Regions from separate parts of the Acetobacterium sp. MES1 genome, predicted to be linked through region 1. Evidence: riboswitches for the same ligand, from Rfam matches in the RefSeq annotation. Region 1 holds a riboswitch; the other holds the start of a gene.

What was found. Region 1 has a riboswitch for cobalamin ahead of BI182_RS02800 (alcohol dehydrogenase catalytic domain-containing protein). Riboswitches for the same ligand answer to the same signal wherever they lie in the genome.
Region 2: another riboswitch for cobalamin. It lies ahead of BI182_RS01785 (hypothetical protein); the one in region 1 lies ahead of BI182_RS02800 (alcohol dehydrogenase catalytic domain-containing protein).

Annotation. Positions count from the first base shown of each region.
Region 1 is NZ_MJUY01000009.1:41,689-45,902, reverse strand. Features, by position in the region: gene BI182_RS02810 (DUF92 domain-containing protein) at 1-244, shown strand, start outside; gene BI182_RS02805 (tocopherol cyclase family protein) at 287-1,264, shown strand; cobalamin riboswitch at 1,352-1,526, shown strand; gene BI182_RS02800 (alcohol dehydrogenase catalytic domain-containing protein) at 1,643-2,674, shown strand; gene trpD (anthranilate phosphoribosyltransferase) at 2,749-3,861, shown strand; gene BI182_RS02790 (hypothetical protein) at 3,871-4,077, shown strand.
Region 2 is NZ_MJUY01000006.1:76,459-80,672, forward strand. Features, by position in the region: gene BI182_RS01775 (energy-coupling factor ABC transporter substrate-binding protein) at 1-210, shown strand, start outside; gene BI182_RS01780 (EutP/PduV family microcompartment system protein) at 464-925, opposite strand; gene BI182_RS01785 (hypothetical protein) at 938-1,585, opposite strand; cobalamin riboswitch at 1,761-1,935, opposite strand; gene BI182_RS01790 (TOBE domain-containing protein) at 2,104-2,313, opposite strand; gene BI182_RS01795 (substrate-binding domain-containing protein) at 2,507-3,298, shown strand; gene BI182_RS01800 (ABC transporter permease) at 3,308-4,132, shown strand; gene BI182_RS01805 (ATP-binding cassette domain-containing protein) at 4,126-4,214, shown strand, end outside.

The DNA.
Region 1 (4,214 bases):
AATGCAAATCCTGATGATTACCTTTGGCGGGCTACTGGGATCAGTACTGGATAGCTTTATGGGTGCTGCTTTCCAGGCCAAATATATCAGCCATGAAACCGGTGAGCTGACCGAAAAACCGGTGGATAATAATAAGCCCAATCAGCTTTATAGTGGGCTGGCCTTTGTCAACAATGACTTTGTTAATTTTGCCAGTTCATTGCTGGCCGCCAGCCTGGTACTGCTTTTTGTCCAGCTGCAGTAACGGCCGGGATGGGGCAATCGTTTTGAGGAAAGGAGAAAACGGATGATTAAGCAGGCTTATTTTCAGGGAAAAAACAAAAAACGCCGCTATTTTGAAGGCTGGTATTTTAAATGCATCAGCGCCGATCGCAAACATGCCATTGCCATTATTCCGGGAATGGCCATCGATCCCCAGGGGAACCGGCAGGCTTTTATCCAGGTCATCAATGCTGTCACCGGAAAAACCTGGTATCATCATTTTCCCTATCCCGAGTTCAATGCCAGAACGGATCGGTTTGATGTGGAGATTGAGAATAATAGTTTTAACGCCCAGGGCCTATCGCTGAATGTCGATACGGCGGAAGGCAGTATCAAAGGGCGGTTGACCTTTCACAATAGCCATCCCTTTCCCAAGGGTTTAAAGCACCCGGGGATCATGGGGCCTTTTGGACTAGTGCCTTTTATGGAATGCTACCACGCTATTATTCATTTGTATCATGAAATAAAGGGTGAGATTGATCTGGATGGGGAGTTGATGGATTTTAATGGCGGAGTCGGTTACATTGAAAAAGACTATGGCCGATCCTTTCCTAAGACCTATCTCTGGTTACAGGCCAGCCATTTTGAGGCTGGCGATGCTTCATTTGTCTTTTCACGGGCGAATATTCCTTTTTTAGGGATGGAATTTCCCGGTTTCTTTGCTTACTTCACTGATTTTAGCGGGATTACCCGCCGTTTTGCGACCTATAATTTTTCCCGGTTGGAGAAATGGGAGGTCGATACCACAAAGGGAACCTGCGCTGGGGAACTTGAAGGTCCGAATGGGGCCCTCGCTTTTAAAGCACAGATGGCCAGTGGCGGACGGCTGCGGGCGCCGGTGGACGGACTGATGGATCGCGAGATTGTCGAGAGTATCACCGCCAAGGTTTGGCTGCGTTTAACAAACAATCAGGGCAATATCATCTTTGAGAGCATCAGCAGCGAAGCGGGGATGGAGATTTGTCTGGAGGAAGGGGTTGCAGTGAAGCAAGAATCCGAATAAATAAAACCCATTGTCAGGCAGAATCATTTATTGAAGTTGCCAAAAAGGTGTTTTATTGGGGATTGCAAGTATGATATAATAAGTCAAATTAAATAATCATTTTCAGGTGCCCCTCGGGGAGAATAGGAAAATAAGTGAGAAGCTTATACGGGCCCGCCGCTGTAAATTGGGAATTGCTGTCTGGATGCCACTGTTAAAAAATGGGAAGGCGACAGCGATGAGGATCATGAGTCAGAAGACCTGCCTGAGAATTAGATGATGAGAGATGTGGAAAGTCTACGCTTTGTTGGCGTAGCTTTTTTTTGTTTAAAAAGGATTTAAAGGCTTTGTAAACAGTGACCAGAGAATAAAAAATAAGCGAGGGACGAATTGAAAGCAGTGGTATTGGAAAAACCGGGAGAATTGGTGATAAAAGATAAGGACATGCCGGTCTGTGGTGATGGCGAGATGCTTGTTAAGGTCAGAGCCTGCAATATTTGCCGAACTGATTTAAAATGTGCCACCATGGGCCAACGGGATCTGGTTTATCCCCGGGTATTGGGACATGAAATTGCCGGCGAGATCATTGCCAGAGGCAAAAATGTAAATGGTTATCCGGTAGGTCAACGGGTGTCTATTCATCCGGGGATTTCCTGTGGGGTTTGCGACTATTGTAAAAGTGGTCAGGATAATCTTTGTGATCAGATTAAGATTATGGGCTTTAATTTTGATGGTGGTTTTCAGGAAGTGATCAAAATTGATAAGCAGGCGATCAAATCCAAGATTGTCAATCTGATTCGGAATGATGATCTGGCTTATGAAGAAATATCGTTTATTGAACCACTGGCCTGTTGTGTCAACATTCAGGATCGCCTTCAGTTGAACCGGAAAGCGGCGCTGGTCATTATCGGTGGCGGCCGTTTGGGCCTGCTTAACCTGTTTGTGGCGAAAGCGGAAGGAATCCAAAATGTGATCCTGATCGAAGCCAATGAAGAGCGTCGTAACCGTGGCAAAGCCTTGGGATTTGATGCCGTTTTTAGCGGCGATGAGCCAGATCTGCTCGATCAGTTAAAGAGTTGCAGCAATGGTCATGGAGTCGACGGAGTAATCCCCTGCTGTCCAGGGCCAGAGGCCTTTGATCTGGCCCTGGAAATCCTCAGAAAACAGGGAACGCTCGGTTATTTCAGTGGACTAAGCCGCAATGAAGACTTCCAACTGGACATCAACCGGATTCACTACAAGGAAATTACCGTAGTCGGATCTTATGGCTGCAGTGTTAAGCATAGTCAAAAGGCCAAAACCCTGCTTGAATCAAGAAAAATTGATGTCCGGCCACTTATTTCTCATCGGGTCAAACTGGAAGAACTGGAACGGGGAATGGACTATATTAGAAACAGCGATGGTTATTCAACCATTGTGGTGATGAAGTGATGGCCGTCTGTCAAAGTGAGATCGAAGCAGTAGTGAATTAATAAATAAGAAAGAAAAATTAAAGGAGCAATTAAATGGAAAAAACAATCAGCATGAAAGATTATGGTCAGGTGATTACCCAGCTGATCAATAAGGAAAACCTGTCAAAAGATGATTCCAAAGAAATGTTCATGGAAATATTAAGTGATAAGCAAACAGCCATGCAACAGGGCGCTTTTTTAGCGGCCCTCAGTGCGAAAGGGGCAACCCCGGCAGAAGTGGCCGGAAGTTTTGAAGCGATTTATGAAGTGGATACCTTTAAGGTGGAACCGGTCACTGAGTTTCCGATTGTGGATAACTGCGGCACCGGGATGGATAGTTTTAAAACCTTTAATATCAGCACCGTGGCATCGATTATTGCCGCTGCTGCCGGAATCCCCATGGCTAAACACGGTTCCCGGGCCTTGACCTCGGTCTGTGGTACCATCGATGTGCTGGAAGCCCTGGGTATCGATATGGATTCTAATGTCGATCTGGTTAAAGAAAGCATCGAAAAGGCCGGGATTGGTATTTTTAATGGGATGAGCCCGGAGGTTCATCCGGTAGCTCTGGGGCGGGTTTTATCGCAAATTTCATTTGGCAGTGTGCTGAATATTTCGGCATCGCTGGCAAACCCGGCGCTGCCGCAATATGGGGTCAGAGGGGTCTACTCCAAAGAAATGCTGGATTTTGTGCCCCAGATCATGGCGGAGATCGGTTATAAACGGGCCATTGTGGTTTTTGGCGAGGTTGGCGACCAGGCCATTGATGAGGCTTCAACCCTCGGTACTACCCATATTGCTGAGCTGAAAGAAGATGGTAGTGTGGAAAAATATACATTTAATCCACAAGATATGTTGATAACTCCTGGAATTGTGGATGAAATCCGCACCTTTAATTCGGTTGAAGAATCGGCGCTATGTATTGTCCGATTGTTAAAAGGCAAAGAAACCAAGACCCGGGAAGATATTGTTGCCTTAAATGCCGGACTGATTCTGTATTTACGGGACAAGGCGCCCAGTATTCGGGAAGGTTATGAAATGGCCCTGGAACTGATTCATAATGGGGCGGCCTGGGAAAAACTCAAGACCTGGGTCAACTATCAGAATCGTGATGGTGTTAAGGGCCTAAAGATTTTGTCAGCGCTTGAAAAAAAGGTTCAGGGTTAGGCAGCGTTGATGATTCTTTATGCGTTAAAAGCGGCCGAAGGTTATCTGAAAATGGCTGAAAATGGCGGATTTACCCTGGTTGGCATCAACAAGGCCAGCGTTTATCCGGAGAATGGACTCGATCAATTGATCGCCACAAAAAATGAGCTGGGTGATGAACTGACCGAGCTCCGGATTGTCAAGTTGACCCTGGAGGAAACTGATTTTTTTGCTTGAATGGCCGCTAAATTTTTAAAGTTATATTTACGGATTTCGATATCAATGGTATGATAAAAACAGAATAAATGGGTGACACCATAAAATTAAAAGAACCTTTTTCTTCGAAAAAGGTTCTTTTAATATCTGAAAAATTT
Region 2 (4,214 bases), on a different contig from region 1:
GTTTCAGAGATTACCGGAACCGAATATGAACCCTGGTTTACCCCTATTTTTGAAACGGCCATTAATGGTGAAATCCCCGGCGAAGTGGAAAGCTTGTTTTTCTGCATCCAAACCGGTATCGGTGTCGGTATTATTGCTTTTGTGATGGGTCGCTTTGTTGAACGCAAGAAGCAGGAAGAAGGCAAGACCGGCAAGAAAAAAACGAAATAGGTTCAGTTTAGCGGCAGATCCTTTTAAGAAACGAAAAATTAAATTAGGTTTTATTTGCGTGCGTCTATAAAAAAGCGCGTTATTTTCACAATGAAATTAACGCGCTTTTTTAAACGATATCAAGAAATCAGTGTCTTTGAATCGTTTGTGTTCAGGCAGAAAATACTATTTGGCTGGTCAAATAGGGATTTTGTCTGCCTGGGGTAATATCAGTGGGTAGCTTTATCATTCAAGTGATTGTGTGCTTTCTCACTTAGATTTCAAAAGTGACATATTTCTGAATAACCGCTTTAAGCTCAGTGATCCCTTCACCGGTGAGGGCACTGACCGGATGAATCTTATCCGGATGGATACCTGCATAAGTCAGGTAACGACGACTGCGTTTCAGATCGCTATGCCTGTGGTCGATCTTGGTGATGACCCCGATCACCGGGATGTTGTAGGTACAGACAAAATTGGGCGGAACCGAGTTTTGATGATCGGTACTGGAATTAATCAGGACGATCAGTCCGGCATCACAGGTCACATTGATGGCCTGGGGTCGAAAACAGGGTAGTTCAACAAATTCGCCGGGAGTGTCAATAAAATGGTCAGAATAACTGACCTGCTGAGTTTTGCCATAAGTGATCAATTCATTGGTCAGCCGTTGGAATAAGGTGGTTTTGCCACTGCCAATCCGACCGATCAGAGCGATGCGGTTTTTATTATTTGCCATAAAAATCCTCCGTTAGGCTGATTGGACAAAACGTGCTTCCCGGCCGATACAGGCATCGATGGGGCAGGTTTGACACTCGCAGTAATCCAATAAATCTTCAAAAAGAATGCCGGAAGAACTGTAAAGCGGGCGCATGGTGCTGTAGGGGGTTATTTCCATACCGATGCTTTTGGTGGTGTTACCAAAGGTATTGAAGATAATCTGATTGGCCTCAATCGACCAGTCCGGGATTAGTCCGGGATTGACCATCCCGATTTTATCAAAGCTTTGCTCCAGCTGGATCGTATTTTTCAGATATCGCATTGCTGAAGTCATAACGGGAAGTTTAAGCGAATTTAACAGATATTTTTCGGTCTGATTGAGGTTGGTTGGCATGTCGCCGATGGTCAACAGGTACAAAAACACCTTTTGGTTGTCCGACAAGAGATGTTTCAGGATCTTACTTTTATATACGTGGCCGCCGATCAGAATCGTGTTGCCGGTGGTTGTTTTGACCGAACATTCTTTGAGAATGGCCCGGGGTTTAAACCGTTGGCTTAAAATATTCGCAGCATGACTGTACTCTTCATAGGCAGAGGAATCCGCCTCAAGGGGCTTCTTTCCCAGCAATTTTTCAATATCTGTTCCAATGGGAATCTTTTTGATAACAACGTCTTTCATTTTTTTCCTCTTTTCTTGAGTGTTCAGTTTTTTTATTTCTGCAAAAAAAAATAAAAAAACCTTTTCAAAAAAAGGTTTACAAATGCGGGACTATTTCAGTGACGTCATTAATTAAAGGAGAACGTCATTTCGTTTTCTTCTCACATTTTGCAGCCTTCTTTGAAGCTTCAAACAGATGATGCGTTTACAAAAATATCCTGACTTGGAGGGACTCCCTGCACCCAGCCTTCTCGGTTTTCCCAATGACTGAATACGTCCATATTCTCCTTACAGTAGCAAAGAAACTGTCGCAGATTTTCACCGCGTTCCTTTTGTAAATGCTTTTCTATGCCAATAATAAACTAAAAATGGGTGTTAATCAAGTCTATTATTGTTTTTTTCAAGATGAAGGTAAAATACGTCCTTGGATTAGAGACAATAACTGACTTAAATACTATTTGCAAAGCCGGAGATCTCAGCTACGCTAAAACACAGAAACGGAATTGCTATCCGCTTCTGTGTTTTGAATTGAGATTCGTCTAGTCAACCATAACCATAACAGATGTTGCTTTGATGACCGCAGTTGCATCACCGCCGACGACTAATCCAAGATCTTTGATTGCCGCCATGGAAATTGTTGCTGAAATAATGTTGCCATTTCCAATATCAATTTTCACGATCCCGCTCACCGCACCATCTTCAATTGCAACAATTTTTCCTTTTAACTGGTTTCTCGCACTTAATTTCATCTTGACACCCCCTTTCTGACAAGGTAATCATTACTACCTTTTTAATTTTACCCATTTTAAGCCAGACAAAACGGTGTTAAACGGCGAAGCGCATTTAACCGAAATGATCTCTTGACATAAAAGAAGGGTATACAATATAATAACATTCATAACAAAACAAAACAATACTAAGTGAATCAAAAGGAGAAGTTGAGTGAAACGTAGCGGAAAATGGTTAGCGATTTTATTGGTAATGGGAACACTACTCGGTTTGGTGTCGGGTTGTGGTAGTAATTCAAGTCAGGCCGAAGAAAAGGTTGATACGACAAAAAGTCTTGATGGTCAAACACTGTTTGTATACTGCGGAGCCGGGATGACCAAACCCTTTGGTGAGATTGCCGATCAGTTTAAAGCAGAAACCGGTTGTGACATCCAGGTGGTTTATGCCAATGCCGCTCAAAGCCAGAATCAGATTCAGACAACTGGCGAAGGTGATTTGTTTATTGCTGGCTCGGCTGATGAGCTCAAACCGGTTCAGGATAAGGTAATCGAAAGCATCGATCTGGTTAAACACATTCCGGTGCTGGCGGTAAAAAGCGGCAATCCGCTGGGCATCACTGGCTTAAACGACTTAACCGGGGCCGGGGTCGAAGTCGTGTTGGGGGATAGTGAAGCGACACCGATTGGTAAGATCGCCAATAAGGCCTTAACCGACCTGGGCATTTTAAACAATGTGAATGTCGTCGCCCGGGCCGCAACCGCCCCGGAAATAGCCAATGCCCTGTCGGTGGACGAATGCAATGCAATTATTGTCTGGAAAGAAAATGTGCCAGCCAATGCTGAAATTGTCAATACCCCAGACCTCAATGCCTATGTAAAAACAGTTCCGGCAGCCAAATTAAGCAGCAGTGCCAATACAGAAGCGCTGGCGGCGTTTATGACCTATCTGGATTCAGATCCGGTTAAGACGATTTGGGAAAAAAATGGTTACGAAGTACTCAACTAAACTGTTGGTATGAGAGGGAAAATATCGACCTTTGATTTTTTTGAAATCCTAACCATTATTATTACCTTTATTGTCATTATCTTTACGACGGCGTTGATATTGGCAATTGTACTTAAAGGGATACCCTATTTAGGGGCAGCGTTTTATTCGGATGAAGTACGGTTTTCCATCAGGCTAAGCTTATATACCGCCAGTATTGCGACGCTTATTTGTATGTTGCTGGCGATACCGACCGCTTATGCATTGACCCGAACCGTATTTCCGTTTAAAAAAATATGTCAAATAATAATTGAACTGCCGCTGTCGATGCCCTATCTCGTTTTGGGGCTTAGTTTATTGATTATTTTCTCCTCGGATTTTGGGAAAGCTTTAAAAGAACTGGGGTTTAAAGTCGTATTTGATAAAAATGGGATTATTATCGCCCAGACAGTTGTCAATTTACCGTTTGCCATTCGCTTTATTCGCACGGCATTTGAAGAAGTTGATGAGCGGCTGGAATTTATCTCCGGTAGTCTGGGAGCGACAAAGTGGGAGCGCTTTATCACCATTACCCTGCCCCTCGCCCGAAATGGTATTCTTTCAACGATTATTCTGACATGGTCGAGAGCCTTAGGCGAGTTTGGCGCGACCCTGATGCTAGTCGGTGCGACGCGGATGAAAACCGAAACATTGACGACATCGATATATTTGAATCTGGCGACTGGTGATACTGGAGCCTCGATGGCTTCGGCGACAGTGATTCTGATCATTTCGCTGTTGTCTCTGTTTCTGACAAATTGGATCGGTCGAAAAAATAAGCAAGAAAGCCGGATGAAGGATGTGAACAGATGGTAAATACAATGGTTGAAATCAACAATTATTCTGTCCAATTGGGAAAATTCAAGTTGAATCAGATCAACTTAAACATCGGTGCGAA